DNA from 4 places in the Ensifer sp. 2TAB8 genome. Region 2 is predicted to be linked to each of the others. Evidence: riboswitches for the same ligand, from Rfam matches in the RefSeq annotation. Region 2 holds a riboswitch; each other region holds the start of a gene.
What was found. Region 2 has a riboswitch for cobalamin ahead of nrdH (glutaredoxin-like protein NrdH). Riboswitches for the same ligand answer to the same signal wherever they lie in the genome.
Positions count from the first base shown of each region.

Region 1: it holds a riboswitch for cobalamin, as region 2 does, so the genes downstream of both, cobU (bifunctional adenosylcobinamide kinase/adenosylcobinamide-phosphate guanylyltransferase) here and nrdH (glutaredoxin-like protein NrdH) in region 2, are expected to answer to the same signal.
Region 3: it holds a riboswitch for cobalamin, as region 2 does, so the genes downstream of both, AB4Z53_RS01355 (aromatic ring-hydroxylating oxygenase subunit alpha) here and nrdH (glutaredoxin-like protein NrdH) in region 2, are expected to answer to the same signal.
Region 4: it holds a riboswitch for cobalamin, as region 2 does, so the genes downstream of both, AB4Z53_RS17480 (DUF1636 family protein) here and nrdH (glutaredoxin-like protein NrdH) in region 2, are expected to answer to the same signal.

Region 1 is NZ_JBFRGB010000010.1:81,546-89,458, forward strand. It holds gene AB4Z53_RS17840 (class I SAM-dependent methyltransferase) at 1-454, shown strand, start outside; gene AB4Z53_RS17845 (oxidoreductase) at 500-1,327, opposite strand; gene AB4Z53_RS17850 (AraC family transcriptional regulator) at 1,478-2,431, opposite strand; cobalamin riboswitch at 2,750-2,898, shown strand; gene cobU (bifunctional adenosylcobinamide kinase/adenosylcobinamide-phosphate guanylyltransferase) at 3,340-3,864, shown strand; gene cobW (cobalamin biosynthesis protein CobW) at 3,868-4,932, shown strand; gene cobN (cobaltochelatase subunit CobN) at 5,035-7,913, shown strand, end outside.
Region 2 is NZ_JBFRGB010000005.1:193,945-201,857, reverse strand. It holds gene AB4Z53_RS11870 (multidrug effflux MFS transporter) at 1-22, shown strand, start outside; gene nrdF (class 1b ribonucleoside-diphosphate reductase subunit beta) at 105-1,079, opposite strand; gene nrdE (class 1b ribonucleoside-diphosphate reductase subunit alpha) at 1,311-3,464, opposite strand; gene nrdI (class Ib ribonucleoside-diphosphate reductase assembly flavoprotein NrdI) at 3,434-3,850, opposite strand; gene nrdH (glutaredoxin-like protein NrdH) at 3,860-4,081, opposite strand; cobalamin riboswitch at 4,470-4,694, opposite strand; gene AB4Z53_RS11845 (hypothetical protein) at 4,966-5,400, opposite strand; gene AB4Z53_RS11840 (LysR substrate-binding domain-containing protein) at 5,411-5,956, shown strand; gene AB4Z53_RS11835 (metallophosphoesterase family protein) at 6,180-7,013, shown strand; gene AB4Z53_RS11830 (ABC transporter ATP-binding protein) at 7,010-7,913, shown strand, end outside.
Region 3 is NZ_JBFRGB010000001.1:253,199-261,111, forward strand. It holds gene AB4Z53_RS01340 (BA14K family protein) at 1-223, opposite strand, end outside; gene AB4Z53_RS01345 (glycoside hydrolase family 25 protein) at 633-1,784, shown strand; gene AB4Z53_RS01350 (hybrid-cluster NAD(P)-dependent oxidoreductase) at 1,789-2,883, opposite strand; gene AB4Z53_RS01355 (aromatic ring-hydroxylating oxygenase subunit alpha) at 2,885-4,129, opposite strand; cobalamin riboswitch at 4,234-4,436, opposite strand; gene AB4Z53_RS01360 (DUF6656 family protein) at 4,750-5,349, shown strand; gene AB4Z53_RS01365 (L-threonylcarbamoyladenylate synthase) at 5,430-6,404, shown strand; gene AB4Z53_RS01370 (FAD-binding oxidoreductase) at 6,548-7,913, shown strand, end outside.
Region 4 is NZ_JBFRGB010000010.1:8,169-16,081, reverse strand. It holds gene AB4Z53_RS17495 (iron ABC transporter permease) at 1-938, opposite strand, end outside; gene AB4Z53_RS17490 (ABC transporter substrate-binding protein) at 942-1,895, opposite strand; gene AB4Z53_RS17485 (ABC transporter ATP-binding protein) at 1,892-2,698, opposite strand; gene AB4Z53_RS17480 (DUF1636 family protein) at 2,775-3,188, opposite strand; cobalamin riboswitch at 3,294-3,509, opposite strand; gene aspT (aspartate-alanine antiporter) at 3,964-5,652, shown strand; gene AB4Z53_RS17470 (bifunctional aspartate transaminase/aspartate 4-decarboxylase) at 5,711-7,363, shown strand; gene aspT (aspartate-alanine antiporter) at 7,632-7,913, shown strand, end outside.

The sequences.
Region 1 (7,913 bases), on a different contig from region 2:
GCTGGTGGATGCGCTGCTCGACGCGGGTATGAAAGCGATCACGGTGCTCGATCTGTCACCGGCCGCACTGGACGCCGCCAAGGCGCGCCTCGGTGCCCGCGCCGGTGACGTGCACTGGGTTGCAGCCGATGTGACCGCGTGGAAGCCGGATCGCAGCTACGATATCTGGCATGATCGCGCCGCCTTTCACTTCCTCACCGATCCCGACGACCGGGCGGCCTATATCGAGCGGCTGACGGCGGCCGTCGTGCCCGGCGGGCACGCCATCATCGCCACTTTCGCGCCCGATGGCCCGGAGCGCTGCAGCGGCCTGCCAGTGGTGCGCTATGACCCCGCCGCACTCGCCTATGTGATCGGGCCGTGCTTCCGGCTGGTCGAGCACATGGAACACCAGCACCGGACCCCGTGGAACTCGACCCAGGCCTTTCAGTTCAGCGTGTTGCAGCGGGTATAGGGCGGTCGCGCCATTCTTGCTGGGGCTGGCGCGGTTTCCCGCCAATCAGCGCACGGTCCACAGGATCATGCGGTCGAACGCACGGTCGCCGAACCATTTGCGGATGTTGATCATCATGTTGGCGAATTTGCCGGCGGCATAGCGGGTCTTCGGTTTGCGGGCCTTCACGGCCTTGGAAACCACGTCCGCGATGACCTGCGGGGAGGAGCCGCCGCCGTGCTCGTAGCTGTCGGTGGTGGCCTTGGAGACGTTCTTCGCCATCGTGCCGTAGGCGGTGTTGCCCGAGAACTTCATCATCGGGCCTTCCATCACGTTGGCGAATGCGGTCTGGATGACGCCGGGCTCAACGACCACGACTTCGATGCCGAACTGTTGCAGTTCCAGGCGAAGGCAGTCCGACAGGCCTTCCAGCGCGTGTTTCGACGCGTGATACCAGGCACCGAGCGGCGTGTAGATCTTGCCGCCCATCGAGGTGATGTTGATGATCTTGCCCGCGCGCTTCTCGCGCATGTAGGGCACCAGATCCTGGATCAGTGCGGCCGCGCCGAAGAGGTTCACGTCGAACTGATAGCGGGCCTCGCTGAGAGGTACGTCTTCGACCGAGCCGTAAAGTCCGAAACCGGCATTGTTGACCAGTACGTCAACGCCACCGAATTGCTGGGTGATCTCGGCGACCGCGGATTTTCGGCTGGCCTCGTCCGCGACATCCAGCGCGATGGGATGTGCGCCGAGCGCTCTCAGATCGTCCATCTGCTCCACCCGGCGGGCGGCAACGATGACGGTCAGACCGTCCTTGATCAGCTGCTTTGCGATGACCTTGCCCATGCCCGAGGAGGCGCCGGTGACGAGAGCGGTTTTCCGTGCGATTGCCATGATCTTCTCCAATCCTTGCGGGCGTCATGCCCGTCGTTCGTCGGAGATCAATCTGGCGTATCGCCTGGATTTCTTCAAAATCGCTTCGTGCCAATCAACTATCGGAACACGCCAAACCGCTATCTCCCGGTGCAGACGTGGCGGTCTTTCTCAGTGCGTCACCGTTCCCCGCGCCTCGGCGGGCGTCATGCCGGTCCAGCCCTGGAAGGCGCGATAGAAGGAATTCGGCTCTCGGTAGGCCAGCAGATAGGAGATTTCCTCGACGTTCAGCCCGTCTTCGCCGAGATAATGCATCGCCAGCTCCGCGCGGGTCGATGCCAGCACCGTCTGAAAGGTTTCACCTTCCTCCTTCAGTTGCCGTTGCAGGGTGCGCTTCGACATGGCGAGCCGCCTGCACATAGCCTCGATACTGGCTTCGCCCGACGGCAGCATGTCATGCAAAACGCGCTTCGCCCGCTGCACGATCGGCGTATCGGTTTCATGCGCCTCCATTTCGCGGCGCAGGTTTTTCTCGAACTCCGGCCAGGATTCCTCGTTTTCGGTGATCAGCGGCAGATCGGCATCTTCTCTGCGCAAGGAGAGGCGCGCTCCGCCGTCAAGCTCCGGTTCACAGCCAAGGAACTCGAGCACGTCCTTGCCGAGGTTGGGCAATGCCGGCAGATGGAGCCGCGCAGGCCGGATGAACTCGGCGGTGTAGCAGCGGGCCGATTCCAGAAGGTAGAGCGCCTCGAACCAGACCAGTTGCGGCGGGGCCGGAATTTTAGGGTCCACCGTGCCGATCTCGATATGCAGAAATCGGTCGTCCTCGGACACTTCCAGCTTCATCGGTCCCATCAGCGGCTTGAACACTGACAGGCGCTTGAACCCGATGCGCACGTCCGGCGAACAGGAGAAGGAAAACATGGCCGGTGTGAACGGTGCGTGGGCAAAGAGCTTGCTCAGATAGAGCGGCAGGTCGGGCCGGTCAGCTTCGATCTCGATGGCGCGCCAGAGGGCGAACACCTGCGCTGGTGTCAGGCCCTTGCCTTCGTTGCGAAGAATATCTCGCGGCAGCCCGGCCCGGCGCACCGCCTGTTCGGCGGAGATCTTCAGCAGCTTGGCCACCTGGGTGATGGATCTCGCCACGGGATAAAGGCGGTTTGACATGGTCGCCTGCAAATTCGAGTTCATCGTTCTCCTCTTTTCTGCGCTCGGGAACAAAGGTGCGCCAGAGCCTGATGCCACATTGGCACATTCTGATAGCGCTTTGGCGCAAGGTGAGAGTGAGAGGGCGAGGGCCTCGGGCGAAGGCGGACGAGCAATCCATTTCGCCGTGTCTGGCTGGCTGCGGCCGTCTGCCTGTTGCTCGACAAATCGTCGCGCGGCGCAACCAAGCCGGGGAGGTGTCGCAAGCGTCGATTGACTTTGGGTCGGCCGCTTCCTAATCATCAGGTGTTGGATGGTTCCCCCTCATCGTGGCGATCGGGGGGAATAATTGGGAATGTGACGGATGGACCCAAATCGGGCATCCTTATCGCAGCCGACCCCGCGACTGTAGAACGGTCAGGGTTCGCCATCGGGTTCGATATCGGGCTGTCAGCCGGTTGCATGGGGCAACCGAGGCAGGTCGGGGTCGAGCCGGAAAAGCCACTGGCGTGGCATCGTGATCAGCCGGGTTGGACGCCTCTTCTTCTACGAATCGTCCGCCTTTCACGATGTTCCCCGCAGCGCCGCGGGTCGGAAACGACGCGCAAAGGTTCGCTGTGGCACCGGAAAGACGCCGGGAAGGTGAGGCGGGCCGCTCGGGTCCTGACATCGGAACCTCGCACTTATGGGCGAGGCGATGCGGGCCCGTGACGCCGTGAGCCAGGAGACCTGCCATCCGGCATGGGCATTCCGCCCGAGGGGACTGTTGGTCCCCAACGCCATCACGGAGGTTGTTTTGGCTTTCAGATGCTTTCCCGAACGCGCCGCCGGCGCGTCGAACGGCTTTTGCCACCCGCCGCTGAGGCGGGTGTTCTGAGGCGGCGGCGATGAGCACTTACAGTGCCGGACCGGTCCTGGTCCTTGGCGGCGCCCGCTCCGGCAAATCCAGCTTTTCCGAGAGGCTTGTCGAAGCGTCCGGCCTCACCATGCATTATGTCGCCACGGGACGGGCCTGGGACGATGAAATGCGCGAGCGGATCGATCATCACAGGACACGCCGCGGCGAAGGCTGGACGACGCATGAGGAGCCGCTTGATCTCCTGGGTACCCTCAGGCGCATCGATAACCCGGGCCATGTGGTCCTGATCGACTGCCTGACGTTATGGGTCACCAATCTCATGCTGGAAGAGCGCGACATGACGGCGGAGTTCGCCGCGCTTGCTACGTACCTGCCTGAGGCGCGGGCGCGCCTCATCTTTGTTTCCAACGAGGTCGGCCTCGGCATCGTGCCCGAGAACCGCATGGCCCGCGAGTTTCGCGACCATGCCGGCCGGCTTCACCAGATCGTTGCGGAGAAATCCGCTGAAGTTTACTTTGTCGCGGCCGGTTTGCCGCTGAAAATGAAGGGTTGATCCATGACCACTGCGAGAGCCAACCAGGGCAAGATCCCGGCGACCGTCATCACCGGCTTCCTTGGCGCCGGCAAGACGACGATGATCCGCAATCTGCTGCAGAACGCCGACGGCAAGCGCATCGCGCTGATCATCAACGAGTTCGGCGATCTCGGCGTCGATGGCGACGTGCTGAAGGGCTGCGGCGCCGAGGCCTGCACCGAGGACGACATCATCGAGCTCACCAATGGCTGCATCTGCTGCACCGTTGCCGACGATTTCATCCCGACCATGACCAAGCTGCTCGAGCGCGAAAACCGTCCTGACCATATCATCATCGAAACCTCGGGCCTCGCCTTGCCGCAGCCGCTGATCGCCGCCTTCAACTGGCCGGATATCCGCAGCGAAGTGACCGTCGACGGCGTCGTCACCGTGGTCGACAGCGCTGCCGTTGCCGCCGGCCGCTTTGCCGACGATCATGACAAGGTTGATGCGCTGCGCGTCGAGGACGACAATCTCGACCATGAAAGCCCGATCGAGGAACTGTTCGAGGACCAGTTGACCGCTGCCGATCTCATCGTTCTCAACAAGACCGACCTGATCGACGCCTCCGGCCTCAAGGCCGTGCGCGACGAGGTGTCTTCGCGCACCAGCCGCAAGCCGGCCATGATCGAGGCGAAGAACGGCGAAGTCGCCGCTGCCATCCTGCTTGGCCTCGGTGTCGGTACGGAAAGCGATATCGCCAACCGCAAGTCGCATCATGAAATGGAGCATGAGGCGGGCGAGGAGCACGACCACGACGAGTTCGACAGTTTTGTCGTCGAGCTCGGTTCGATCGCCGATCCCTCGGCCTTCATCGATCGCCTGAAGGGCGTGATTGCCGAGCACGACGTTCTGCGCCTCAAGGGCTTTGCCGACGTGCCCGGCAAGCCGATGCGTCTCCTGATCCAGGCGGTCGGCGCCCGCATCGACCAGTATTATGATCGTGCCTGGGCTGCCGGCGAAAAGCGTGGCACGCGCCTTGTCGTCATCGGCCTGCACGACATGGACGAGGCGGCGGTTCGTGCCGCGATTGCTGCGCTCGTCTGATCACTCGTTGAATGAAATGATCTAACGCATTGAAATAATGCAATTCCGGACGGAAACCGCTTCAAGCGTTTCCGTTCGGAATTGCCCGAACGGACAAGACGAATGCATCTGCTTCTCGCCCAGAAAGGAACGATCGCCGACGGCAACGAGGCAATCGACCTCGGGCAAACGCCGGCCGACATCCTGTTCCTGTCGGCCGCCGACACCGAGCTTTCCTCGATCGCCGCCGCCCATGGCCGCCGCGACGGAGGCTTGAGCCTGCGCATCGCCAGCCTCATGAGCCTGATGCACCCGATGTCGGTCGACACTTACGTCGAGCGCACGGCGCGCCATGCGAAGCTGATCGTCGTCCGGCCGCTCGGTGGCGCCAGCTATTTCCGCTATCTGCTGGAAGCCCTGCATGCCGCTGCCGTCACCCACCGTTTCGAGATCGCGGTGCTGCCCGGCGACGACAAGCCGGATCCGGGGCTGGAGCCTTTCTCCACCGTTGCGGCCGACGACCGCCAGCGCCTCTGGGCCTATTTCACCGAAGGTGGCGCCGATAATGCCGGGCTGTTTCTCGACTATGCCGCGGCGCTGGTCACCGGTGCCGAGAAGCCGCAGCCGGCCAAGCCGCTGCTGAAAGCCGGCATCTGGTGGCCGGGTCGGGGCGTGATCGGGGTTTCGGAATGGGTGCAGGTCGTCGCCGGCGTTGGTGCCGACAAGACGGACAGGGTGGAAGTCCAACCCACAATCGCCATCTGCTTCTATCGCGCGCTCGTCCAGAGTGGCGAGACACGGCCGGTCGAGGCGCTGATTGATGCTTTGGCGAAACAAGGCGTCCGCGCGCTGCCCGTCTTCGTTTCGAGCCTCAAGGATGCGGTTTCCGTCGGCACGCTGCAGGCGATCTTCTTAGAGGCAGCACCCGATGTGGTGATGAATGCCACCGGTTTTGCGGTCTCGTCGCCCGGTGCCGATCGTCAGCCGACCGTGCTGGAATCGACCGGCGCGCCTGTCCTGCAGGTGATCTTCTCCGGCTCGTCGCGGGCGCAGTGGGAGACGTCACCGCAGGGGCTGATGGCGCGCGATCTGGCGATGAACGTCGCGCTGCCGGAAGTCGACGGCCGCATTCTTGCTCGCGCCGTCTCGTTCAAGGCGGCGTCGATCTACGACGCCAAGGTCGAGGCCAATATCGTCGGGCACGAGCCGCTCGAAGACCGGGTGCGCTTTGCCGCGAACCTTGCCGTCAATTGGGCGAAGCTGCGCCGCGCAGAGCCCGCCGAGCGCCGCATCGCCATCGTAATGGCCAACTATCCGAACCGCGACGGTCGCCTCGGCAACGGTGTCGGACTCGATACCCCGGCCGGTACCGTCGAGGTGCTCGGCGCCATGGCGCGGGAAGGCTATGCGGTCGGCGAGGTTCCCGCCGACGGCGACGCGCTGATGCGCTACCTGATGGCCGGCCCGACCAATTCGGCAAGCCAAGACCGCGAAATCCGTGAGTGCATTTCGCTGAAAGATTACAAAACGTTCTTCGATTCGCTTCCGAAACAGATAAAGGATCAAGTTGCCGGTCGCTGGGGCGCGCCGGAGACCGATCCGTTCTTCCTCGATGACGCCTTCGCGCTGCCGCTCGCCCGCTTCGGCGAAGTGATCGTCGGCATCCAGCCGGCGCGCGGCTACAACATCGATCCGAAGGAAAGCTACCATTCGCCGGACCTTGTGCCGCCGCATGGCTATCTCGCCTTCTACGCTTACCTCCGCCAGCAGTTCGGTGCGCAGGCGATCGTGCACATGGGCAAACACGGCAATCTCGAATGGCTACCGGGCAAGGCCCTGGCGCTGTCGGAGACCTGTTATCCCGAGGCGATCTTCGGGCCGCTGCCGCACATCTATCCCTTCATCGTCAACGATCCGGGCGAGGGTACGCAGGCCAAGCGCCGCACCAGCGCGGTCATCATCGATCACCTGACGCCGCCATTGACGCGCGCCGAGTCCTACGGGCCGCTCAAGGATCTCGAAGCGCTGGTCGACGAATACTACGATGCCGCCGGCGGCGACCCGCGACGCCTCAGGCTCCTGAGCCGCCAGATCCTTGACCTCGTGCGGGACATCGGCCTCGACAGCGACGCCGGCATTCACAAGGGCGACAGCGACGACAAGGCGCTCGAAAAGCTAGACGCCTATCTCTGCGACCTCAAGGAAATGCAGATCCGCGACGGCCTGCACATCTTCGGCGTCGCGCCGGAGGGGCGGCTCTTGACAGATCTGACCGTGGCACTGGCGCGCGTCCCGCGCGGTCTCGGCGAGGGCGGCGACCAGAGCCTGCAGCGGGCGATCGCAGCGGATTCGGGGCTCGCCTTCGACCCGCTCGACTGCGTCATGTCAGACACCTGGACGGAGCCGAAACCGGCACTCCTCGCCGACCTCTCGGACGCCCCCTGGCGCACCGCCGGCGATACGGTGGAGCGCATCGAGTTGCTGGCCGCACATCTCGTTGCGGGCGAAGAGGCCTGTCCGGAAAGCTGGTCGAACACCCGTGCCGTGCTCGACGAAATCGACGCCCGCCTCAAGCCCTCGATTTCAGGCTCGGGCGCTGCGGAGATGGCCGGTTTCCTCACCGGCCTCAGCGGCCGCTTTGTCGCGCCCGGTCCCTCCGGCGCGCCGACGCGCGGGCGGCCGGATGTGTTGCCGACGGGGCGCAATTTCTATTCGGTCGACAGCCGTGCGGTGCCGACGCCGGCGGCCTACGAGCTTGGCAAGAAATCCGCCGAACTCTTGATCCGCCGCTATCTGCAGGATCACGGCGAGTGGCCATCCTCCTTCGGGCTCACGGCCTGGGGCACGGCGAACATGCGCACCGGCGGCGACGACATCGCCCAGGCTCTGGCGCTGATCGGTGCCAAGCCCACTTGGGACATGGTCTCGCGCCGGGTGATGGGCTACGAGATCGTGCCGCTTGCCGTGCTCGGCCGCCCGCGCGTCGACGTGACCTTGCGCAT
Region 2 (7,913 bases):
CCGTGTGGCGGCAGCGGAGTAGGGACTGCTAACGCTAAACCAAAAGGCCGGCGAGGGTGTCCTCGCCGGCCTTTTGTTGTCAGGTGTGACCGATCGGCTCGCTTTTAAAAATCCCAGTCCTCGTCCTCGGTCGCGACCGCCTTGCCGATGACATAGGAGGAGCCGGAGCCGGAGAAGAAGTCGTGGTTCTCGTCGGCATTGGGCGACAGGGCCGATAGAATGGCGGGGTTCACCTTGCAGGCTTCCGCCGGGAACAGCGCCTCGTAGCCGAGGTTCATCAGCGCCTTGTTGGCGTTGTAGTGCAGGAACTTCTTCACGTCCTCGGTGAGCCCGACGCCGTCATAGAGTGCCTCGGTGTATCTCGCCTCGTTGTCGTAGAGTTCGAGAAGCAGGTCGAAGGCGAAGTCCTTGATCTCCTGCCGGCGTTCTTCGCTCAAACGCTCGAGTGCGCGCTGGAACTTGTAGCCGACATAGTAGCCGTGCACCGCTTCGTCGCGGATGATCAGCCGGATCATGTCGGCGGTGTTGGTGAGCTTGGCGCGGCTCGACCAGTACATCGGCAGATAGAAGCCGGAATAGAACAGGAAGCTTTCGAGGAAGACGCTGGCGACCTTCTTCTTCAGCGGATCTCCGGAGGCATACTCTGCCATGATCAGCGCCGATTTCTTCTGCAGGAACTCGTTTTCCTCCGACCAGCGATAGGCGTCGTCGACGTCGGGCGTCAGGCAGAGCGTCGAGAAGATCGAGGAATAGGAGCGGGCGTGGACCGCCTCCATGAAGGAGATGTTGGAAAGCACCGCCTCTTCATGCGGCGTGGCCGCATCCTCCATCAGCCTGATGGCGCCGACGCCGTTCTGGATCGTGTCGAGCAAGGTGAGGCCGGTGAAGACCCGGATGGTGAGCTTCTGCTCTTCCGGCTTCAGCGTCGCCCAGGAGGGAATGTCATTGGAGAGCGGCACTTTTTCTGGCAGCCAGAAATTACCGGTCAGGCGGTTCCAGACCTCCAGATCCTTGTCGTCCTCGATGCGGTTCCAATTGATGGCGCGGATGCGGCTTGCGGGTTTGGCGTGCATGTTCATGTCGTTGGACCTTTGTGATCGTGTGTGCCCCACATCTGCGCGGTGCGGGTATGGCCCCACATCCGCCTGCCGGCACCTTCTCCCCGCGTACGGGGAGAAGGGACAATGCCGCACCGCCTAACATCATCAGGGCCGCCCGCATCTCGGGCGTTGGTATGGCACGTCCCCACTCCCCGCCTGCGGGGAGTGGGTTAGGGTGGGGGCCGTTTGAGCAGTTGCTGGAACGCGGCGTTAGAGCGCGCAGGAAACGCAGCCCTGGACCTGCGTGCCCTCAAGCGCCATCTGCCGAAGGCGGATGTAGTAGATGGTCTTGATGCCCTTCTTCCAGGCGTGGATCTGAGCGCGGTTGATGTCGCGGGTCGTCGCCGTGTCGCGGAAGAACAGCGTCAGCGACAGGCCCTGGTCGACGTGCTGGGTGGCCGCCGCGTAGGTGTCGATGATCTTTTCCGGCCCGATCTCGTAGGCGTCCTGGTAATAGTCGAGATTGTCGTTGGTCATGAAGGCTGCGGGGTAATAGACGCGGCCGATCTTGCCTTCCTTGCGGATCTCGATCTTCGACACGATCGGGTGGATAGAGGAAGTCGAGTGGTTGATGTAGGAGATTGAGCCCGTCGGCGGCACGGCCTGAAGGTTCTGGTTGTAGAGGCCGCCCTCGATCACCGCCCGTTTCAGTTCCAGCCAGTCTTCCTGCGTCGGGATCGCGATGCCGGCTTCCTCGAATAGTGCCTTCACCTTTTCGGTCGCCGGCAGCCACTCGGCCTCGGTGTATTTGTCGAAATAGTCGCCGGAGGCGTATTTCGAGTTCTCGAAGCCGGCGAAGCTCTTGCCCTTCTCCACCGCCAGCCGGTTCGACGCGCGGATGGCATGATAGGTCACCGTGTAGAAATAGATATTGGTGAAATCGATGCCTTCCTCGGAGCCGTAATAGATGCGCTCGCGGGCGAGATAGCCGTGCAGGTTCATCTGACCGAGGCCGATCGCGTGACTGTCGTCATTGCCCTTTTCGATCGAGGGCACGGACGAGATGTGGCTCATCTCGGAGACGGCGGTGAGTGCCCGGATAGAGGTCTCGATGGTCTTGCCGAAATCGGCCGAGTCCATCGCTGCTGCGATGTTCAGCGAACCGAGGTTGCAGGAAATGTCCTTGCCCATCTTGGCGTAGGAGAGGTCGTCGTTGAATTCGCTCGGCTCGTTCACCTGCAGGATCTCCGAGCAGAGGTTGCTCATGGTGATACGCCCGGCGATCGGGTTTGCCCGGTTCACCGTGTCCTCGAACATGATGTACGGATAGCCGCTTTCGAACTGGATCTCTGCGATGATCTGGAAGAATTCGCGCGCCTTGATCTTCCGCTTGCGGATGCGGGCATCCTCGACCATCTCGCGATATTTTTCCGTCACCGAGATCTCGGTGAGCGGCACGCCGTAGACGCGCTCCACGTCATAGGGCGAGAACAGGTACATGTCCTCGTTGTTGCGGGCGAGCTCGAAGGTGATGTCCGGGATGACGACGCCGAGCGACAGCGTCTTGATGCGGATCTTCTCGTCGGCGTTTTCGCGCTTGGTATCGAGGAAGCGCATGATGTCGGGGTGGTGGGCATGGAGATAGACAGCACCTGCGCCCTGGCGCGCGCCAAGCTGGTTGGCGTAGGAGAACGAGTCCTCCAAAAGCTTCATGACCGGGATGACGCCGGAGGACTGGTTCTCGATCTGCTTGATCGGCGCGCCCATCTCACGGATGTTGGTGAGCGACAGCGCCACGCCGCCGCCGCGCTTGGAAAGCTGCAGCGCCGAATTGATCGCGCGGCCGATGCTCTCCATGTTGTCCTCGATCCTGAGCAAAAAGCAGGAGACGAGTTCGCCGCGGCTCTTCTTGCCGGCATTGAGGAAGGTCGGTGTTGCCGGCTGGAAGCGGCCGGAAATGATCTCGTCGACGAGGTCGCGGGCAAGCTCTTCATCGCCGCGCGCCAGCGTCATAGCCACCATGCAGACGCGGTCCTCGTAGCGCTCCAGGTAACGCTTTCCGTCGAAGGTCTTCAGCGTATAGGACGTGTAGTATTTGAACGCGCCAAGGAACGTCGGGAAGCGGAACTTCTTCGAATAGGCGTGGTCGTAGAGATCGCGCACGAAGTTGAAGGAATACTGGTCGAGAACCTCTTGCTCGTAGTAGCCCTCGGTCACCAGATAATCGAGCTTCTCGCGAAGGTTATGGAAGAACACGGTGTTCTGGTTGACGTGCTGGAGGAAGTATTGCTTCGCCGCCTGCCGGTCCTTGTCGAGCTGGATCCGCCCCTCTTCGTCATAGAGGTTCAGCATCGCGTTGAGCGCATGGTAGTCCAGCGCCGGTTCCGTCGCCTTCAGGGGGCGTTCGAGTGTTGAGACGTCCAAAATCTTTCCATCCCGTTTTTGACATTGGCGACGTCCTCTTCGGTTCCGAGCAGTTCGAACCGGTAGAGGTAGGGCACCTGGCACTTGGCCGAGATCACGTCGCCGGCGATCCCGTAGGTCGCTCCGAAATTGCTATTGCCCGCGGCAATCACGCCGCGGATGTGGGAGCGGTTGCCCGCATCGTTCAGGAAGCGGATCACCTGTTTCGGCACGGCGCCCCGGCCGTCGTCGCCGCAATAGGTGGGCACGACGAGCACATAGGGCTCCGTAACCGTAAGCGAACCCTTACCTTCGTTGAGCGGTATGCGGGTTGCGCGAAGGCCGAGCTTTTCGACGAAACGATGGGTGTTTTCCGAGCGGCTGGAAAAATAGACGATCAGCCCCATCGCTAGCCCTCAAGCAAGTGCACTGATCATGTCCGGGCGGAAGCCGGCCCAATGGCGCTCGCCGGCGACGACGACCGGGACCTGGCGGTAGCCGAGACCCTGCACGAGCGCGAACGCATCGGAATCCTCGGAGATATCGATGAGGCGGTAATCGGTGCCCTGGCGGTCGAGTGCGCGGGTGGTGGCGGTGCATTGGACGCAGGCGGGCTTGCTGTAGACGGTGATCGACATGGGTTCCTCGTGAGGGTCTCGCAAATGGGCGCAAAAAGTCGTCGGGTCGCGCGAACGCGAACCGCAGGCTTGGCGATAGGGCACAAAACATCGTTCCCCGGTCGCCTCGACCGGAGTTGACGCCGGTAAGCTGGCCCCAGGTCGGTTACGCAACCGGGCCGGCTCGTTCTTGTCGGGCGCTCAGGATTTCCGCGGGTGCGGGCTTTCAGGGCGCGGCCTTTCGATCAGGCGCGCAACAATGCGCACCCGTCCGCAGAAGGTGGATCTGAACTGGAAGAAACTGACATGACTTCACCCCGAAGCTTTCGACAGGCTGCCGGGGAGATGTCGAGACGATCGGGCAGGCTCATCCTGCCACGCACTCAACCCCTCCGGACACCCCGCCCGTGGACGTTTGTTGCTCGAGGCAGGTCTCCTGGCTCACGGGTCAAAGCTTCCATCCCGACCTTCCCGAGGCCTCATGCCTCAGTGGTCCAATTCCGGACAGTCGCTCGCCGTCTACAGTTGCGGGGGCAGCTGCGGCATAGCCGGGCGGAAACCCGCCGGCGCACCGTATTCCCGTCTTAGCTCCCAATCCTTGCGAATCGGAAGAACCTCGAACACTACATATAGTAGTTGATCGCATATCCGCGTCAATAGGTGTGAGGTGCCTCCGGCCCGGGTGGGGAGGTGATTTCTTTCGCCATGTGGATAACAGGGCGTAAATGAAGGGGCGCTGCAAAGCCCGTTGGCGGGACGCTCTCGGCTTCGATGCCGCGCGCTCGCGCCTTTGTCCATCATTTGCGGAGGGTACGATATTCCAGGAAGCGCCGGAGCGAATTTCTGCTCATTCGATCCGGCGGCTGGCAGGTGGCAGATTGCGACAGCTGAGAATTGTTACCGCTTCAGTCGCAGAGCGACATGCTGACGTCTTTGTTCTCTCCGGGCTGGGCGCGAGGCGAAGCCCGCGCCACGCGCGGCATGTCAACGCAGTCCCGCGTCGGTGAGGGCTGCGGCTTTTGTGCGTTGTCGTCCTTCGGCCAGTGCCACGGATCGGCAACGTCGCCGACGCGCGCCCGAATGTTCTCGTGGTCCCGCGTCAGGCCGATATCCCTCAGCTGGAACTCGCTGAAGGTATCGATGGCGATGGTTGGGCTGAGCACGTTCCCGGCCCGCTTCAGGACATGAAGGATCGTTGATCGCAGCGCGCTAAGCATTGCTATCCTCTTTGTTTTTGCTGTTGTGTTCGCGAAAAAAGTGAGGAATTTTGCCGCTTCGCGCAAAGCGATTTCTCGCTCCAGGCTCGCCTCCTTCCAGACGGCCCATCCGAACATCAGCATTCGGGTGCACATGTCGACTGAGCTGATCGACTTCAAGCGTGATGCAATCGATCTTGTCGTGCGTAGCGGCAATGGCGACTGGCCCGGCAACGACGTGTTTCCGCTTTTCCCGATCGATTACATGCCGGTCTGCACCCCTTCTTTCCGGGAAAAGCACCAGCTCAGGCATCCCTCCGACGTGCTGCGCGTGCGGCGCTTCGGCAATGCCAGCTGGTGGCGGCGATGGATGATCGAGACGGGGGTGGAGCCGCCGGCAAGCAACGGTACCGAGCTGATCTTCGACGTCCAGGCGATGGATGTCACCACGACACTCAACGACCATGGCATCGCCATTGCCGTTTCGACCTTTCTGATGGACGAACTTAGGAGCGGCCGATTGATCAGGCCGTTCGACCATGTGGTTCGCGACGGCCGTGCCTACTGGCTGGTCTATCCGCAAAGCAGTCGGCCGCAGAAGAAGATTCAGGCGTTTCGCGACTGGATCATCGCCGAGGCGGATGCGTCGAATGCGCTTCTTTCGTCCGTGATGGGAGAGCAGGGGCCTGTTTCGGTCTAAACCCCCGTGACGATTTCCCTTGCAGGTTGTTTCGCTGCAACCACTCTCGGTTGGCGCTCTCGGGCGAAGGTGAAACTTTCATGGAAAATCTGAAAATCAGCTGAGAACGGCTGTTACCAAACTGACATGGCAGCTCCCTAAAGACTGCGGCCAACCGCAGCCGGAGGGGAGATGACAACTCTCCGAAGCGCTTGCCTTGAAGCCATCGTCGGAGGCCGTTTCCATGAAGATCGTCCAGATCAGCGACACCCATCTCAGCCCGGCGAAGAGCCATTTCAACGACAATTGGGAGCCACTTCGCGCCTGGATCGAGGCGGTGGCGCCTGATCTCGTCATTCACACCGGTGATGTGACCATCGACGGCGCTGACCACGAAGACGACATCACCTTTTCGCTCAACCTGATCGGTCAGCTGTCGATGCCGATGCTGATCGTGCCCGGCAATCACGATGTCGGCCATCTGCCAGGCTCGCACCAGCCGGTGGATCCGGTACGGCTTGCCCGTTGGCGCCACCTCGCCGGACCGGATTACTGGGTCTCCGATCACGCGGGCTGGCGGCTGATCGGGCTCAACAGCCTGCTCCTCGGCTTCGAAGATGAGGAAGAAGAAACGCAGTTCGCCTGGCTTGAGGCGCAGTTGCGGAGCCGCGGCGGGCGCCAAGTGGCGATCTTCGCCCACAAGCCGCTCTTCGTCGACGCGCCAGATGAAGGCGACACCGGATACTGGAGCGTTCGCCCCCACCAGCGCCAGCGCCTCTTCGATCTGATCGAGGGTTCCGACGTGGCGCTGCATGCAAGCGGCCACCTGCACTGGGCCTGGACCGGCGAATATGCCGGGACGTCGCTCGTCTGGGCGCCGCCGACCTCCTTCATCATCGACACGCTGGAGCGGCCGATGCCGGGAGAGCGGCTGGTCGGCGTGGTCGTGCACGAATTGACCGACGCCGGCGTCACGAGCGAGATCGTCGCGGTACCGGGGCTGACGAGCCATGTGCTCGATCCGATCGTCGATCCGCAAGCGGCGAAGAAGAAGGTCCGAGTGGAGGCGGCGCAATGAGTGTGCTTTCGCTAAAGGGTATCACCAAGTCCTATGGCGGCAACGCAATCCTGAAGGGCGTCAGCTTGGAGGCTGAGGCCGGTGAGTTCATCGCCCTTGTCGGCCCGTCCGGCTGCGGCAAGAGCACGCTTCTGCGCATTGTCGCAGGCCTCGATCACGCTGATGCCGGCGAGATCGTCATCGGTGGCCGCAGTGTCGCGCGCATGGCGGCGGCCGACCGCAACGTTGCGATGGTGTTCCAGTCCTACGCGCTTTATCCGCACCTGACGGCAGGTCAAAACATCGCCGTGCCGCTCGCCATGCGACGCCTGACGGCGATGCAGCGCCTGCCGGTCATCGGAAATTTCCTGCCGGGCCAGAAGCAGATCCGCAGCGATATCCAGCGTCAGGTCAAGGAAATGGCCGGAGCGCTGAAGATTGACCAGCTGCTTGATCGCAAGCCCGGCCAGATGTCCGGCGGCCAGCGCCAGCGCGTGGCGCTCGCCCGCGCCATGGTGCGCCGTCCGGCCGCCTTCCTGATGGACGAGCCGCTGTCCAATCTCGACGCGAACCTGCGCGTCCATGCGCGCGGCGAGATCGTGGATCTGCATCGTCGTGCCGGTGTGCCGACGCTCTATGTCACCCACGACCAGTCCGAAGCGCTATCGATGGCCGATCGGGTCGCCGTCATGATCGGCGGCAACCTGCTGCAACTGGCGAGCCCGAAGGAGATCTACGACAACCCCTCCCATATCGAGGTCGCGCGCTTCCTCGGCCAGCCGAAGATCAACGTGCTGGAGACCCGTACGGATACGGCGAGCATCGTGCGTTTCGGCGATCTGGTGCTTCTGGCAGGCCGCGGACAGGCGCCGGATGCGCCGGTGAAGCTTGCAATCCGTCCGGAATTTGTCCGCTTCCATG
Region 3 (7,913 bases), on a different contig from region 2:
GGCGCTCGTAGCGATAACCGCGGTAGCCATTGTAATAATAATAATTGCCGCGGCGCTCATAGCCCGGCCGGCGATACTGAACATTCGTCGCGTCATTCTGCTGTTCGACGCGCGGCGGCGTCGGCATGAACGCCTGTGACGGGGCCGCGGATGTCATCAGGACTGCCGCGGCAATGATCGAAGAAAACCACCGGCTCTTCCCGGTCTTCAGCAAAGCCTTCATCAAAACCTCCATAACCGTATCCACGCTCCGCAGGCTGCGAAAAGAATCGCGCAACCACGGGAACTTCAGCCTCTGCATGATTTCACCCGGGTCGCTGCAGAACCGGGGATGACCCTCAGCCGGGAAACCTGAAACCGACCAGCAACGCATAAGCCACCGGTTTTGTTCCATCTTCAGGCATCGCGGCTGGTGCCGCCGCATAGCGACAGACGCGTGCCTGTGCCGACTTCCGTGCATTTCGTTCAGCGGCATGGGGCTGGTCACGGCACCGTGGCGACATATCAAATTATGAAAGACATTGCTCACATACAGCCGGAGGTCGGTATACATTCGCGCGCCGCTCCAGCACAGTCCGGGTCGGGGGCTGGGATTTACGATGCATTAACGATACTGTCGGCAATCTCAGAGAATGGCAAAGCGGTATATCTCCACCACAGGGATGATTCTGCGCCTCGCGACCTTCCTAGGTCTGGCATTCGCGGCGACGATCGCACGCGCCGGTGAACTGGAGCCCTGGAAGACCAAGTCCAACGCCATCATCGTCGACGCCTATGAGATGAACAGCATCGATTGGGAAACGATGCTTGCCGACAAGCGCATCTCCGGCTTCATCGCCAAGGCCTCCGACGGCCTGCCCGAAAGCTTCTCCTGCACCGGCGATCACAACGGCGACACCTTCAACCACTGCAAGACCATGTGGCGCAAATACGCCGTCAGCCGCGAACTCTACCAGACGCGGCGCATGATCGCCCGCACGCACGGGCTGCTATGGGGTGCTTACCATCTCGCCCGTCCCGGCAATCCCGTGGACCAGGCGAACCATTTCCTTGACTACGCCGATCCGCGCGACGACGAACTGATGGTGCTCGATCTCGAAGGCATCGATCCGGAAAAATACATGTCGCTCGAAGATGCCGCCATCTTCGCCGGCCATATCAAGACCCGGACGGGGCGCTACCCGATCCTCTACACCAATCACATCACCGCCAAATATATCGCTGCGCACCGTGCCAAATACCGGCTGCTGTCGCGCCTGCCGCTTTGGTACGCCCGCTACAAGCCGGATATCCGCCAGGTCTTCCCGATGGGCAATTGGGACAGCTACGCGCTGTGGCAGTTTTCCTCCGGCATCAATTGCGGCAAGCGGCGCTGTCCCTACCGCGTGCCCGGAACTCTCGACGACATCGACGTGAACGTCGCGGCGATGTCGCCGCAGGCGCTAAAGGCGATCTGGGCGCAGGGCGCATTGCTGGCTGAAAAGCCGTTGCCGCTTACCATTATCGCCCAAGCCGAGCAGGGAACGGGCGCGCACGCGTTTGCACGGGCGACCGCAACGTTTAGCGAGCCGCTGCTCATCAGCCGTGCCGGTGCCTCAAGCGGGGCCGGCAGCGGCGTCGACATGCTGGTGACCGGCTCCATCGACTTCGCTCGCCACGAACGCGCCATGCAGGTAGCCGTCGCAGCCGATGACGCCGCACAGGGCGGATGCTCCAAGCCATCGGCCGCTACCGGCGGCGCAGGGCCCGCGACCGTCCAGCCGCCGCCCTGCAACACGCCCTGATCCTTTAGGCTTCGATCTGGACATCCCCCAGGGGCCGCGAGCAGCAGGCGAGGATGTAACCCTCGTCGATCTCGTCATCGAGAATGCCGCCATTGTGGTTCATCTCGACGTCACCCGCGACCTTCATCACCCGGCAGGTGCCGCAGATGCCGCCCTCGCAGGCAGCACCGATCCGCACACCATTGGCACGCGCCGTCTGCAGGATCGTCTGACCTGGCTTCGCCTCGACCTCCTTGCCGCTCATGGTGAAAGCGACCTTGGCGGCAGCGACCTCGCTGTCGCCCACCACGCCGGCGCGCACAGCGATCTCCTCCGCCGCCGGTGCGGCCGCAGGCTGGAAGCTCTCCTCGTGGTAGCGGCCCATGTCGAAGCCTGCCGCCTTCAGCATCTCGCGCACGCCGCGCATGAACGGTTCCGGACCGCAGCAGAAGACGGTGCGCTCCATGAAATCCGGCGCAAGCAGCGGCAGCTTGGCGCCATCGATGCGGCCGCGCAGCCCGTGCCAGCCGTGGCGCGCTTCGTGGCCCTCGACGATAAAGCCGAGGCTCAACCCGGACATCTGCGTCGCCAGCACCTCCAGCTCGGAACGGAACAGGAGGTCGTCCGGCCGGCGCGCGCAGGAGATGAAGGTGACGTCCGTCTCCGGTACGCAATCCGCCATCCAGCGTGTCATCGACATCATCGGCGTGATGCCGGACCCCGCGGAGATAAACAGGTACTTTTCACCGGGATGGCGGACGAAGCTGAAGTCGCCGAGCGGCCCGAAGGCTCTCAGTTTCACGCCAGGCTTCAGATGGTCGAACATCCAGCGCGTGCCGATGCTGTCGGCCTGTGCCTTGACCGTCACCGCAATCGACAACGGCCTCGATGGTGTGGACGACAGCGTATAGGTGCGCATGACCGGTTCGTCGGCGACCGGCAGTTCCAGGGTGACGAACTGGCCGGGCAGGTAGCGAAACCAGGCCGGCTTTTCGGCGCGAAAGGTGAAGGTCATGACATCGGCGGTTTCAACGACCGCCGAGGTGCATTCGAGCATCTGCTGCCGGTCGATCCAGACATGCAGCTCGTCGAAATGGTGGAAGGAGGATGCCATCTGCATGTCAGGCGACCTTTGACAGCGGAGCCGCATCGCCTGCAAGGCGCTGCTCCATAAACTTGCAGTACCATTCGACAAACTGCATCACGCCGCCTTCATGGTCCGGTGAATAGGGGCCTGGTTCATAGGCCGGCGAGCGGATGCCGAAGGCGTTTTCTTCTACGATCTGGCGATCCTGGTCGTTGGTCTCGGTCCAGACATGGGTCAGGTCATCGAGCGTATAGTCGACGCCCTCGACCGCGTCCTTGTTGACCAGCCATTTGGTCGTCACCTGCGTGAGTTCCGGCCCGAGCGGCAGAACACGGAAGGTGATGGCATGGTCGGAAAGCACATGGTTCCAGGTGGTGGGGTAATGGAACATCAGAAGCGTGCCGATCTGCTTCTGCCCGACATCGGCCGACAGCGCCCTTTTAACGGCGGCCGCACCGGACATGGTGTAGCTTTCGGCATTGTCGACCAGCGGCATGCGCGCGGCGCGGAACTGGCCGGTCGGCGACATCCGGAATTCGCTCGGCAGGCCCTCGGCCTCGCACTTCGCCCAATGGGCGGCAATCACCGGATCATCCTTGGCGCCCTGTACCCCGGTCGCAGTCGGCGCCTCCGGATAGGTGCGGCAGAGCTCCGGATGATTGGCGGCGCAGTGATAGCACTCGCGATTGTTTTCCCAGACGAGCTTCCAGTTGCCCTTTTCGATGATCGTGCTTTCGAAGGCGACCTTGGTCTCTCCCAGCCGGTGCGGCGCGAGATAGGGCGTGGCGAGTTCGCGGAAGGCCGCAAAATCGGCCGGCGTCTCCGACAGGTTGATGAAGATGTAGCCGCCGACCGTTTCGCAATGGATCGGCTTCAGGCTGTGGGCCGCCTTGTCGAAATCCTCGCCCATCTGGCGTGCGAAGAGCAGCGAGCCGTCGAGTTCGTAGGTCCACTGGTGATAGGGACAGACGAGCTTTGCCGAGGAGCCCTTTGCTTGCGTGCAGACGCGGGAACCGCGATGCCGGCAGGAATTGTGCAGCGCACGGATCGTGCCCTGGCGATCGCGGGTAACAACAACCGGATAGTCGCCGACCTGGACAGTGAAGTAGTTGCCGGCTCGCGGAATTTCGCAGTCATGGCCGATGAACAACCAGTCCTTGTACCAGATGTTTTCCAGATCCTGCCGGTAGTAGTCGGGGTCGATGTAGAAGGCCCGATCGAGGCTGTAGCCGTCACGCCGGCCCTTCAGCTTGCGAAGCATATCGGTCTTGGTATCCATGTCCTGTCCTCATGCGCCATGTTTCGGAGAGGCAGGACAGGAACCCGCACGGGCATGCGCCCACACGTTCTCGGCTCCGATCCGGCTGCCCGCCGCAACCCGTTACGGTTATGTGTGTCAAGGCTGGTTTCCGGGCTCAGGAGCCGTCCTTGCGGACCAGCCCGGCGCCTTCCCGGACGAACCGTCCAGTGGCCTTCGCCGAGGCTTTCGCTCCACCACCGTTGCGGGGGCAGCGCCGGGATTTGACCGGCTTCCCAATTCTTCGCCTTCCCTTCTGGAAGACGACACCCTGAGTAAGGATATGTAATCGCGGAAACCGTCTTGGCAGGCGCCGGATAGCGACATCGAATTCCAGAATGACGACACGTCTGAAACCGTCGTCCGCAAGCGGATACGAAACTTTTTCACTTTATAAACATATAGATAGATCAAAAAATAGGCATATGCCGTCTTTTGCGACCGATATGGCGCAGGCGCGGGAAGATTTCGCCCGTTTGCGACATTCCCATTGATGTCAGGGGCCATGTCCCGCTAGCGAAAGGAAATTCTTCATTAACCATAAGCCGCTAGTCTCGCCGGCGGACGAAGATGTCCGGCAGGCAGATGGCGCGCTGACAATCATGGCAAAGCTCAGATATTACGACGCAGCGGCCGAGAAGCCGCCGGCGATCATGCCGAAGACGGCAGTTCACACCGAGTTTCTGCGCACCGGCCGGATCAACCGCCGGCAATGGATGCCGAGCGAGCGACGCTACCTGAGCTATGAGGAAGTCGCTGACCGAACCGGCAAGAAGCTTTCGACCGCCGGGGACACGACGCACAGGCGGATCAACGGCTTTCATGCCTCGATCCAGTTTCCCAAGCTCATCTTCCACCGCACGCTCGTTGGCAAGCCGCACCTCGGCTATTGCCACGTGACGGCCGCGCGGACGGCGGTCACACCTTCCAAGGACATCACCTGGTCGTTCTATTTCGCCAATTTTTTCAGCGACCTTGGTGACGAGACGCATTTCTTCGACCGCATCCGGGCCGGCTATTCCCGCATGTACTTTGCCGTCGCGATCGAACCGAACGCCGAAGACGGACAGATGGTCATCAATCGCAACGTCCGCGACAACGGGCTTCTCTTCCGCACCGACAACCCAAAGGTCGCTCTCAAGAACGTGCTGATGCTGGGTGCCCGTGACGACGCACTGCGCCGGATCATTCGCAGCCTCTGAGCCAGCAGCCCGCTCCCTGCAAAGAAAATCGTTCTGTTTTCCCGGCGCGTCCGTTAAGGAAGCGTCGGAAAGGAAACGGCATGGCAGAGATCATCGACACGGATAAGGAACCGGACCGCGCGATCGATCGCGCCTGCGCCGTTCTCGCCGAGGGCGAACCGGTCGCCATCCCGACCGAAACCGTCTACGGCCTTGCCGCCGATGCCACCAATCCCGATGCGATCAGCCGCATCTACGAGATGAAAGGCCGGCCGCGCTTCAATCCGCTGATCTCGCATGTTTCCGACATGGCAATGGCCGAGGCCCATGTGCGCTTCGATCCCCTGTCCCGACGCCTGGCGGAAGCGTTCTGGCCCGGCCCCCTGACGCTGATCCTGCCGCAGCGGCCCAAGAGTACCGTGCACGCCCTCGCCTCGGCCGGCCTGGACACGCTTGGCATTCGCATGCCCGACGGCTTTTCGCGCCGGGTGATCGCCCGCTTCGGACGACCTCTGGCCGCACCGAGTGCCAATACCTCGGGCAAGATCAGCCCGACCAGTGCGGACCATGTCGATGCCGATCTCGGAGAAAAGCTGAAACTGATCCTCGATGCCGGTCCGGCGCAAATCGGGCTCGAGTCAACGATCATCAAGGTCGATGGCGACGAGATCCGGCTTCTCCGGCCGGGTGGCCTCGATGCCGCCGAGATCGAGCGCCTGCTCGACCGCCCGGTGATCAGGGCGGAAACCGCGGGTGCGACGATCGAGGCTCCAGGGATGCTGGCCTCGCATTATGCGCCGGGTGCTGCCGTCAGGCTGGAAGCCACCGATGTGCGGGCGGGCGAGGCCCTGATCCGTTTCGGCGGCGGCCGGGTCCTCGGCGAAGAACAGGCGGCTGTCGTTCTCGATCTCAGCCCGACCGGAAATCTGCGCGAAGCGGCCGCCAATCTTTTCGACTATATGAAGCGGGCCGACGCCAGCGGCGCTCAGACGATCGCCTTCGGCCCGATCCCTTCGGAAGGATTGGGAGAAGCGATCATCGACCGGCTGCAACGGGCGGCGGCACCACGAGGGTAAGATTGCGGGCGGCATCGCCTCCGCACCCACCCTCAGCGAGCGGCTGCGATTGCGGTTATGATCGCAGGCGATACCAACCGAGGATCGCGTCTTCAGATCGACCGATCCGATAGCGCGCGCAAGCGCAATGCGAAGGCTGACCCATGACGACGCTTCCCTCTCCCGAACTCATCGCCTCCTTCGTCGAGATCGTCGGCAGCGCCAATGCACTTATCGCGGAAGCGGACAAGGCGCGCTATCTTGTCGAATCCCGGGGGCTTTATCGCGGCACGACGCCGATGGTGCTGCGTCCCGGCTCGGTCGACGAGGTCTCACGTATCATGAAACTCGCCAGCGCGACCCGCACGGCGATCGTGCCGCAGGGCGGTAACACCGGCCACGTCGCCGGGCAGATCCCCCGGGAAGGCAAGGCGGACATCGTGCTTTCGCTCGAACGGCTGAACCGGATTCGCGACATCGATCCGGTCGGCAACGTGATCGTTGCGGATGCCGGCTGCATTCTCGCAGACATCCAGAAGGCGGCGGACGATCACAATCGCCTGTTCCCGCTGTCGCTCGGATCGGAAGGCTCCGCCCGGATCGGCGGCAATCTCTCCACCAATGCCGGCGGCACCGCCGTGCTCGCCTATGGCAACATGCGCCAGCTTTGCCTCGGCCTCGAAGTCGTCCTGCCAACCGGCGAGATCTGGGATGGTCTGCGCCGGCTGAAGAAGGATAATACCGGCTACGACCTGCGCGACCTCTTCATTGGCGCGGAGGGCACGCTCGGCGTCATCACCGGTGCGGTGCTCAAGCTGTTCCCGAAGCCGCTCGGACACCAGGTCGCTTTCGCCGGCGTGGGCAGCGTCGAGCACGCGCTCACCCTCTTCGACAAGGCCTCCAGTCTTTGCGGACCGGCGCTGACCGGCTTCGAGCTGATGCCGCGCCTCGGCGTGGAATTCACCACGAAACACATTCCCGGTGTTCGTGACCCGATGGAAACCGTCCATCCCTGGTACGCGCTGATCGATATCTCGACCGCAGATTCGGCCGAAAGCGCCGAGCGCATGGTCAACGATCTCCTTGAACAGGGCCTTGCCGCCGGTCTTGTCGAAAACGCCGTGATTGCCGCCAATGAGGCGCAGGCGAAGGTGCTGTGGCATATGCGCGAAAGCATGTCGCCGGCGCAGAAGCCCGAGGGCGGCTCGATCAAGCACGATGTTTCGGTGCCCGTTTCCAGCATTCCCGCCTTCATGGAGGAAGCGGACGCCGCAGTCATGAAGGCGATCCCGGGAGCGCGCATCTGCTCCTTCGGCCACATGGGCGACGGCAACATCCACTACAACATCTCGCAGCCGGTCGGCGCCGACAAGCAGGCATTCCTCGACCGCTGGCGCGAGATCAACGCCATCGTCCACGGCATCGTTCTGAAATACAACGGCTCGATCTCGGCCGAACACGGCATTGGCCAGTTGAAGCGCGACGAGCTTGCCGAGATCCGTCCGCCGATCGAGATCGAACTGATGCAAC
Region 4 (7,913 bases), on a different contig from region 2:
CCGAAGAAGGCCGAGAGCGGAATGACCCGGACATTGTCGCTGCCGGCAAAGAGCCGCACGAAATGCGGCACCATCAGCCCGACGAAGCCGATTGCGCCTGAAAAGGCCACCATCACCCCGGTCAGGAGCGCGGTGACGACGAAGAGCGTCAGCCGGAAACGGCGTACGGGAATACCGAGCGTCGTTGCCGTCTCGTCGCCCATGGCAAGCGCGTTGATCTCACGCGAGCGCACGACCAGCCAGCCGAGCGAAACGAAGAGCACCAGCGCCGGGTAGACGAGATGCGGCCATTGCGCGAGGCCCAGGCCGCCGAGCATCCAGAAGATCACCGTGTGCGTCGCCCGTGGATCGCCGAGGAAGATCATGAGATTGCCGACCGAGGTCAGCACGAAGGCAACGGCGACGCCGGCAAGGACCAGGCGATCGGCACTGGTGCCGAGCGCGCGGGAAACGAAGGCGACCAGCACGGTGGCAAGCAACGCGCCGCCAAAGGCAAAGAGCGGCACCGTGAGAAGGCCGAGGATCATTCCGGTATGCAACAGCGCGACAATCGCCCCGAGCGCCCCGCCGGAGGAGACGCCGAGCAGATGCGGATCGGCAAGCGGATTGCGCGTCACCGATTGCAACACGGCGCCGGTCAGCGCCAGGCCGGCGCCGACAAGCCCCGCCAGCATCACCCGCGGCAGGCGCACGTCCCAGACGATGCTTTCGCGCCCGGCCGACCAGAAGGCCTCGACACTGCCGGGCACAAGCTTTCCGGCAACGATCGACCAGACGGTGGTCACGGGGATCGGCGCCGAGCCGAGCGACACGCCGGCGGTCACGGTGAGAAGCAGCAGCAGCACAGCCGCGAACAACCCGACCCCGCCGCGGAGCGCCCGCGCCGGGGAAACCCGCGAAACGGCAACGGGAGCAGCCGACGTATCCTCAGCCAGCATCGGTTACAGGCCCTGCCCGTGAAATGCCTTCGAAAGCCGGGCGATGGCGTCGATGTTGCGCGGTCCGGGCGTCGCCTCGACATAATCGAGCACGACGAAACGGTCGTTCTTCACCGCGTCGACATTGGTGAAGGCCGGGTTGCTCTTCATGAAAGCGATCTTGTCCTCGGCTTTCACCTCGCCGTAGTTGACGATCATCACCACCTCCGGGTTCCGCTCGATCACCGGCTCCCAGGAGACTTCCACCCAGCTCTTGTCGACATCGTCCATGATGTTGGCGCCGCCGGCAGCCTCGATCATCGCGGTCGGAATGCCGAAGCGACCCGACGTGAAGGGCTTCTCCTCGCCGGAATCATAGACGAAGACGCGGGTCGGCTTGGCGTTGCCGGCATTGGCCTTGGTGATCTCGGCGAGCTGGCTGCGATAACCCGCGACCAGCGCTTCGGCCCGATCCTCGACGCCGAAGATGCGGCCGAGATTGAGGAGATCGACGAACATGTCGTCCATCGAGGGCTTCTCCCTGGCCATGACGTGGATGCAGGATTCGGTGAGTTCGTAGACGCCGATCTTGAAGGGCGCCAATGTCTCGGGCGTCACTTCGCCACCGACCTTCATGCCGTAGTTCCAGCCGGCGAAGAAGAAATCGGCGTCGGCATTCAAGAGCACTTCCTTGGTCGGATATTTCTCCGCAAGCTCCGGCAGTTCCTTCACACCTTCGCGCAGTTTTTCATCGAGCGTCTTCCAGCCGGAAACGCCGGTATAGCCGACCATGTGGGCCTGCAGTTTCAGCGCCAGCATCATCTCCACCAGGTTGACGTCGTTGGCGATCGCCCGTTTCGGCGCTGCGTCGAAGGTCACCTCGCGGTTGCAGCTCTTGACGGTCACCGGATAGGCGAGCGCCGGCGTGGCGGCGGCAATGAGAAACAGCAAGGTAGAGGAGGCAATATTGATCTTCATGAAATGGATCCCTGTCGAGGAAGCGAAAAGGAGAAACGGGCGCTGCCGGCAACGGCGGTGCCGTGGGCGGTGGCAGTGACGCCGAAGGCGGTGGAAAGCGCGCGCGGGTTCAGCACCGCATCGGGAGTTCCGAAGGCCGTCAGCCGCCCCGCGGTCACGATTGCGACATCGGTCGCGAATTCGGCGGCGAGATTGATGTCGTGCAGCGTCGAAACGATCGTCAGCTTCAGCGTCTGCAAGAGCTCGAGGATTTCGAGCTGGTGACGGATGTCGAGATGGTTGGTCGGCTCGTCGAGGATGATGATGCGCGGCTCCTGGGCGAGTGCCCGGGCAATCAGCACCCGCTGCTTTTCGCCGCCCGAAAGTGTTGCGAACTGGCGGCCGGCGAGGTGGGAAAGATCGAGATGAGAGAGCGCATGCTGCACGCGCTCGCGGTCCGTCTCCGTCCAGCCGTTGAGCCCCTCTCGCCGCGGGATGCGTCCCATCATCACCACGTCACGCACGCTGAAGGGAAAGTCGCCGGGCATTTCCTGCAGCACGACGGCAATCGTCTTCGCCGCCTCGCGCGCCGAGATCGACCAGAGGTCGACGCCGTCGATCTCGATTCGGCCGGCATTCGGCTGCACCGCCCGGTAGAGGCAGCGCAGAAGCGAGGTCTTGCCAGCGCCGTTCGGCCCGAGGATCGCAAGGCGGCTGCCCGCTTCGATCGAGAAATCCATGTCTTCGACCAGGGTCAGGCCCGCACGGGGCCCCCAGCAAAGGCCTTCCACCTTGAGGGCAGCTCCCGTCGCTGAACAGGTCATGACCGCGTCCCTCCCCGCGCCGCGGCGCATTTCTGCCCGCGCACCAGAGGTCGTCGCCACCCTTTGCGTGTCGCGCTCATTGGAACCGTCCTCCGATGTCTTCGGAGACGAGCACTGCCGCCGGAATGCGAGCGAGCGTCTTTGTCTTGAGGCCGCGCGGACGCTCGGCGGCACGCGTCATGCCGTCGCCGCGTTCGGCATAGGTGGCGGCGAAGCGGACGAGGTCGTCGATATCCTCTTCCGGCGAGATATCACCGAAGAGATAGGTCGCCTTGCCCGTCGCCTGGAAGGCAATGGTGCAGGGTCGCGTGCAAGCCGCCATGCAGACGGTGCCGGCGATCGAGAAATCACGATCGAGCGGCTCGCCGAGCGCGGCGATGCTGCGGTTGAGACGCTTTATCAGCTCGGCGCCCGGCAGGCAGGGACCGCGGGTAAAACGGCAATCGGTGCAAACCGTTATCTTGTGCTGTCGGGAATTCGGCTCAGCCATTTTCTCTCTCCGCCGGAGTGACGGCAGGAGATGGCGAAGCGGCAGGATGACGGATGACCGTCGCGCGAAAGCCAGTTCTTTTCCATCGGAACACCCCGTCCGTTGTGGTTGATCGGTTCGATGGCAGGTCTCCTGGCTCGCGGGTCGCGGCGCATCCACGTCTTCCCGGTCTTAGACCAGTGACATGGTGTGAATGCGCTTTCCGCTCACAGTTGCGGGGGCAGCCACGGTTTCGGCCCCATTTGGGTCGTCCGTTCCGTGTTCCCTTTTCAGCCGCTTCCGCATTTCCGCGGACGCAGCACCATCACGCTCTTCCTCGCATGAATCGGCCGATGAAACAACTGCTAGGGGCATGCGCTACGGACCTATCAACATGCGGCGTTTCGTCATGCAGGATTTGTTATACAATAACATAACGTATTGCAATGCCAAAGTTGAGTAGCCGGCGAAATTTGCCGCGGCGGCGCTGCCCGGCGCCCCCCCCGATCCGCCCTGCGCACGCCGATCGGCCGACCACCCGGCCCGATGCTTTCCGACTGGTGCCGGCGCGCCCACAAAAAGCGCCAGCGCCATGCGCAAATGCCGGCAATCTTAACGTACGTTACGCTCACGTAACCCCATGTCTGTTGAGAAAATCATCGGCCGAAGCGACAATCGGCAAAGCTAAGATTGGGCATCGGTAACGCACCAATAAACTCAACTTCGCCGCGCAGTACAGAAATGGCGCAATCCCGAAATGAAGTGATGGCAACTCAACTTTCTGAAGGGAAAAGTAGTGAATCCCATCGATTTCTTCGTCGACACACTTCGGACATACCCGCCCGTGGCCGTCTTCCTGGCACTCGGCATCGGCTTCCTGATCGGGCCGATCAAGGTCGCGGGATTCAATCTCGGAAACGTCACCGCAACGCTTCTTGCCGGTGTTCTCATCGGGCAGCTGGGCATCCAGGTTTCCGGTGACCTGAAATCCACCCTGTTCCTGATCTTCCTCTTCGCCGTCGGCTACGGCGTCGGACCCCAGTTCGTGCGCGGCCTCAGCACCGACGGACCAAAGCAGATCGCCTTCGCGCTGTCTGTCCTGGTGCTGTGCCTCATCGTTCCCTATCTCTGCGCGCTGATCGCCGGGCTTCCGCTCGGCTATGGCGCCGGCATGTATGCGGGATCGCAGACGATCTCGGCTGCAATCGGCGTCGCGACGGATCAGATCAACTCCCTCGGGCTGCCGGCCGAGCAGGCCAAGGCCTTTGCCGACCAGATCCCGATCGCCTATGCGGTGACCTATATCTGGGGCACGATCGGCTCGGCCATCATCCTCGCCCAGCTTGGGCCAAAGCTTCTCGGTATCGACCTTCCGGCGGCGTGCCGGGAATATGAGGCCAAGCTTGGCGGCGGCACCGAGAGCAGCGAACCCGGCATCACCCGCGCCTATCACGATTTCGGCCTTCGCGCCTACCGCGTCGATCAGGCAAGCGGGCTGACCGGCAAGCCGGTCAAGGACATTCTTCCCGGCATCCGTGTCTTTGTCGAACGTCTGCGTCGCGGCGACCAGATCATCGAAGCCGACGGCAACACCGTGCTGCAGCCAGGTGACGTCGTTGCCTTTTCGGGCCGGCGTGCCGTGCTCGTCGAAAACCTCGACAGCAAGCTCATCGAGGTCGAGGACAAGGAGCTCTTGAACGCGGAAGCCGAAGTGGTCGACGTCTACGTCACCAGCAAGGCGCTTGCCGGCAAGACGCTCGCCGATGTCAGCACGATGGATTGGGCGCGCGGCGTCTATGCCCGCAAGATCATCCGCTCGCTGGTCGAGATCCCGGTGCTGCCCGGCACCACCGTCGAGCGCGGCGACATCGTCACCATCGGCGGCGCCAAGAGACACGTCGAAGCGGCGATCAAGGCGCTAGGCTTTGCCGACAGGCCCGTCGAGACGACCGACATTGCCTTCCTTGGCTGGGGTCTCTTCGTCGGCGCAATGATCGGGGCGCTCACGATTACGATCGGCGGCATCCCGATCGGCCTTTCCACCTCCGGCGGCGCGCTTCTCGCAGGCCTCGTGCTCGGCTGGCTGCGCACCACCTACCCCGCCTTCGGCCGCATCCCGTCACCGGCGCTGTGGCTGATGAACACGCTCGGCCTCAACATCTTCATCGCCGTCGTCGGGATCGGCGCCGGCCCGGGCTTTGTCGCGGGCCTGCAGGAGGTCGGCATTTCGCTGTTCATCTGGGGCGTGGTCGCCACGTCGATCCCGATGATCGCCTCGGTGCTCCTCGGCCACTATGTCTTCAAGTTCCACCCGGCGATCCTGTTTGGCGCCTGCGCCGGTGTGCGAACGACGACGGCAGCGCTCGGCATGATCCAGGAGGCGGCCAAGAGCAAGGTGCCGGCGCTCGGCTACGGCATGCCCTACGCCATCGGAAACACGCTGCTGACCATCTTCGGCCTCGTCATCGTCATCATGCTCGCCTGAGGCGAGCGGGCGAAGCCGACCATCGTTCAAAATGCATAGATCACAGGGAGTGTGGACCATGTTGGACAGAAATTTCTACGATAGCCTTTCCGATCTCAGCCCGTTCGAAATCAAGGACGAACTGATCAAGCTCGCCAAGTCGAGCTCACAGAAATCCGCCAAGGCTTTCCTCAATGCCGGCCGCGGCAACCCGAACTGGACGGCGACACGCGCTCGCGAAGCCTTCTTCCTGCTCGGCCAGTTTGCGCTGACGGAAGCCAAGCGCGCCTATTACGACCCGAAGGCCGGTGTGGCCGGCATGCCGCCGAAGGACGGCGCCCACGCGCGGTTTGAGAAGTGGACGAAGAAGCAACTGCAGAGCACGGCCGACTGGGATGAAGAGGATGAGGGTATTCCGCCGGCAAAGACGCTTTCCGAGGCCGTCAACTACGCCATCACCACCTTCCGCTTCGATGCGGACGCCTTCGTGCACGAGCTCACGGACTCGATCATCGGCGACAACTATCCGGTTCCCGATCGGGCGCTGCACCACAACGAGATCATCACCCACGAATACCTGATGTGGGCAATGTGCGCCGGCCACCGACCGAAGGCAAAGTTCGACCTTTACCCGGTCGAAGGCGGCACCGCCGCCATGTGCTACATCTTCAAGGCACTGAAGAACGCCCGCCTGCTTAACGCCGGCGACACGATCGCGCTCGGAACGCCGATCTTCACGCCCTATCTCGAAATGCCGGAACTGGAGGACTACGATCTCAAGACTATCAACGTCAGCGCCGAGCAGGAGGACCGCTTCCAGTTCACCGACGAAGACATCAAGGCGCTGGAGAACCCCAAGGTGAAGGCGTTGTTCCTGGTCAACCCCGGCAACCCGTCCGCCGTGGCGATGGATCCGGATTCGATCAAGCGCCTTGTCGACCTCGTCAACAAGAAGCGCCCCGACCTGATCGTGCTGACGGACGACGTCTACGGCACCTTCGTTCCGGGCTTCCAGTCGTTGCTTGGGCATCTGCCGCGCAACACGATCGGCGTCTACTCCTATTCGAAGTACTTCGGTTGCACCGGCTGGCGCCTCGGCGTCATTGCCGTCGCCGAGGACAACATCTTCGACGAGAAGATCAAGGCCCACGCCGAACCGATCCAGAAGCTCCTTGAAAAACGCTACAAGGCGATGACGCCGAAGCCGCGCGAGGTGAAGTTCATCGACCGCATCGTCGCCGACAGCCGCGACGTAGCGCTGAACCACACCGCCGGCCTGTCGCTGCCCCAGCAGGTGATGATGACACTCTTCGGCCTGGTCGAGCTGATGGACGTCGAGAAGGCTTACCAGAAGGCCTGCATCGCCATCTGCACCAAGCGCTTCTGGAACCTGATCGAGGGCATGGGGGTCGAGTCCAATCCGGGCATCTATTTCGACCACTATTACGGCATCATCGACTTCGAGTTCTGGCTGCGCAAATATGTCGGCGAGGATGTCGTCACCTGGGTGAAGGACAACATCCACCCGCTCGACATTCCCTTCCGGCTTGCCGAGGACCACGGCATCGTGCTCCTCAACGGCTCGGGTTTCGATGCGCCGAGCTGGTCGGCACGCGTCTCCTTCGCCAACCTCAATGACGACGCCTATTCGCAGATCGGCCGCGCCGTGCGCTCGGTGGCGCGCGGTTACGTCCAGACCTACCAGGCAGCCAAGGGCCTGAAGATCAGCTAGCTGATCGAAGCGGCCGGCAAACATGCCGGCCGCTTCCCCCTACCGCACCGCGCGTCTTCCTGGACGCGCGGAGGTCGCTGTAGCACTTTGAATTGCTGCATGTTTTCGCCTATCAATCGGCCACGATCACGGGGAACATGCAGAAGGGCGTGAGCAGACGTCCTGTTGTCCAGCCACCCCAGATTTTCCGGCGGTTTCCCGCCGGCGAGCAAGCAGCGCATTGTCAGGCTGAAGGCGCCCCTTCGGCTGGAGTTGGGAGTAAAGCGGCGTGATCGATCATCTGTTCGGCATACTCAGAGCGCATCCTGAGCTTGCCCTGTTTCTCGCGCTCGGCATCGGCTACGCCGTCGGCAAGATCACCATCTTCGGCGTGACCGTCGGCGCCGTCACCGGCTGCCTGCTGGCGGGCGTGCTGATCGGCCAGACGGGCGCGGTGTTGTCGAACGATGTAAAGCAGGCGTTCTTTCTGCTTTTCCTCTTTGCCATCGGCTACCGCACCGGCCCGCAATTCTTCCAGAGTCTCAACGCCGATGCCCTGCCCCAGATCGCC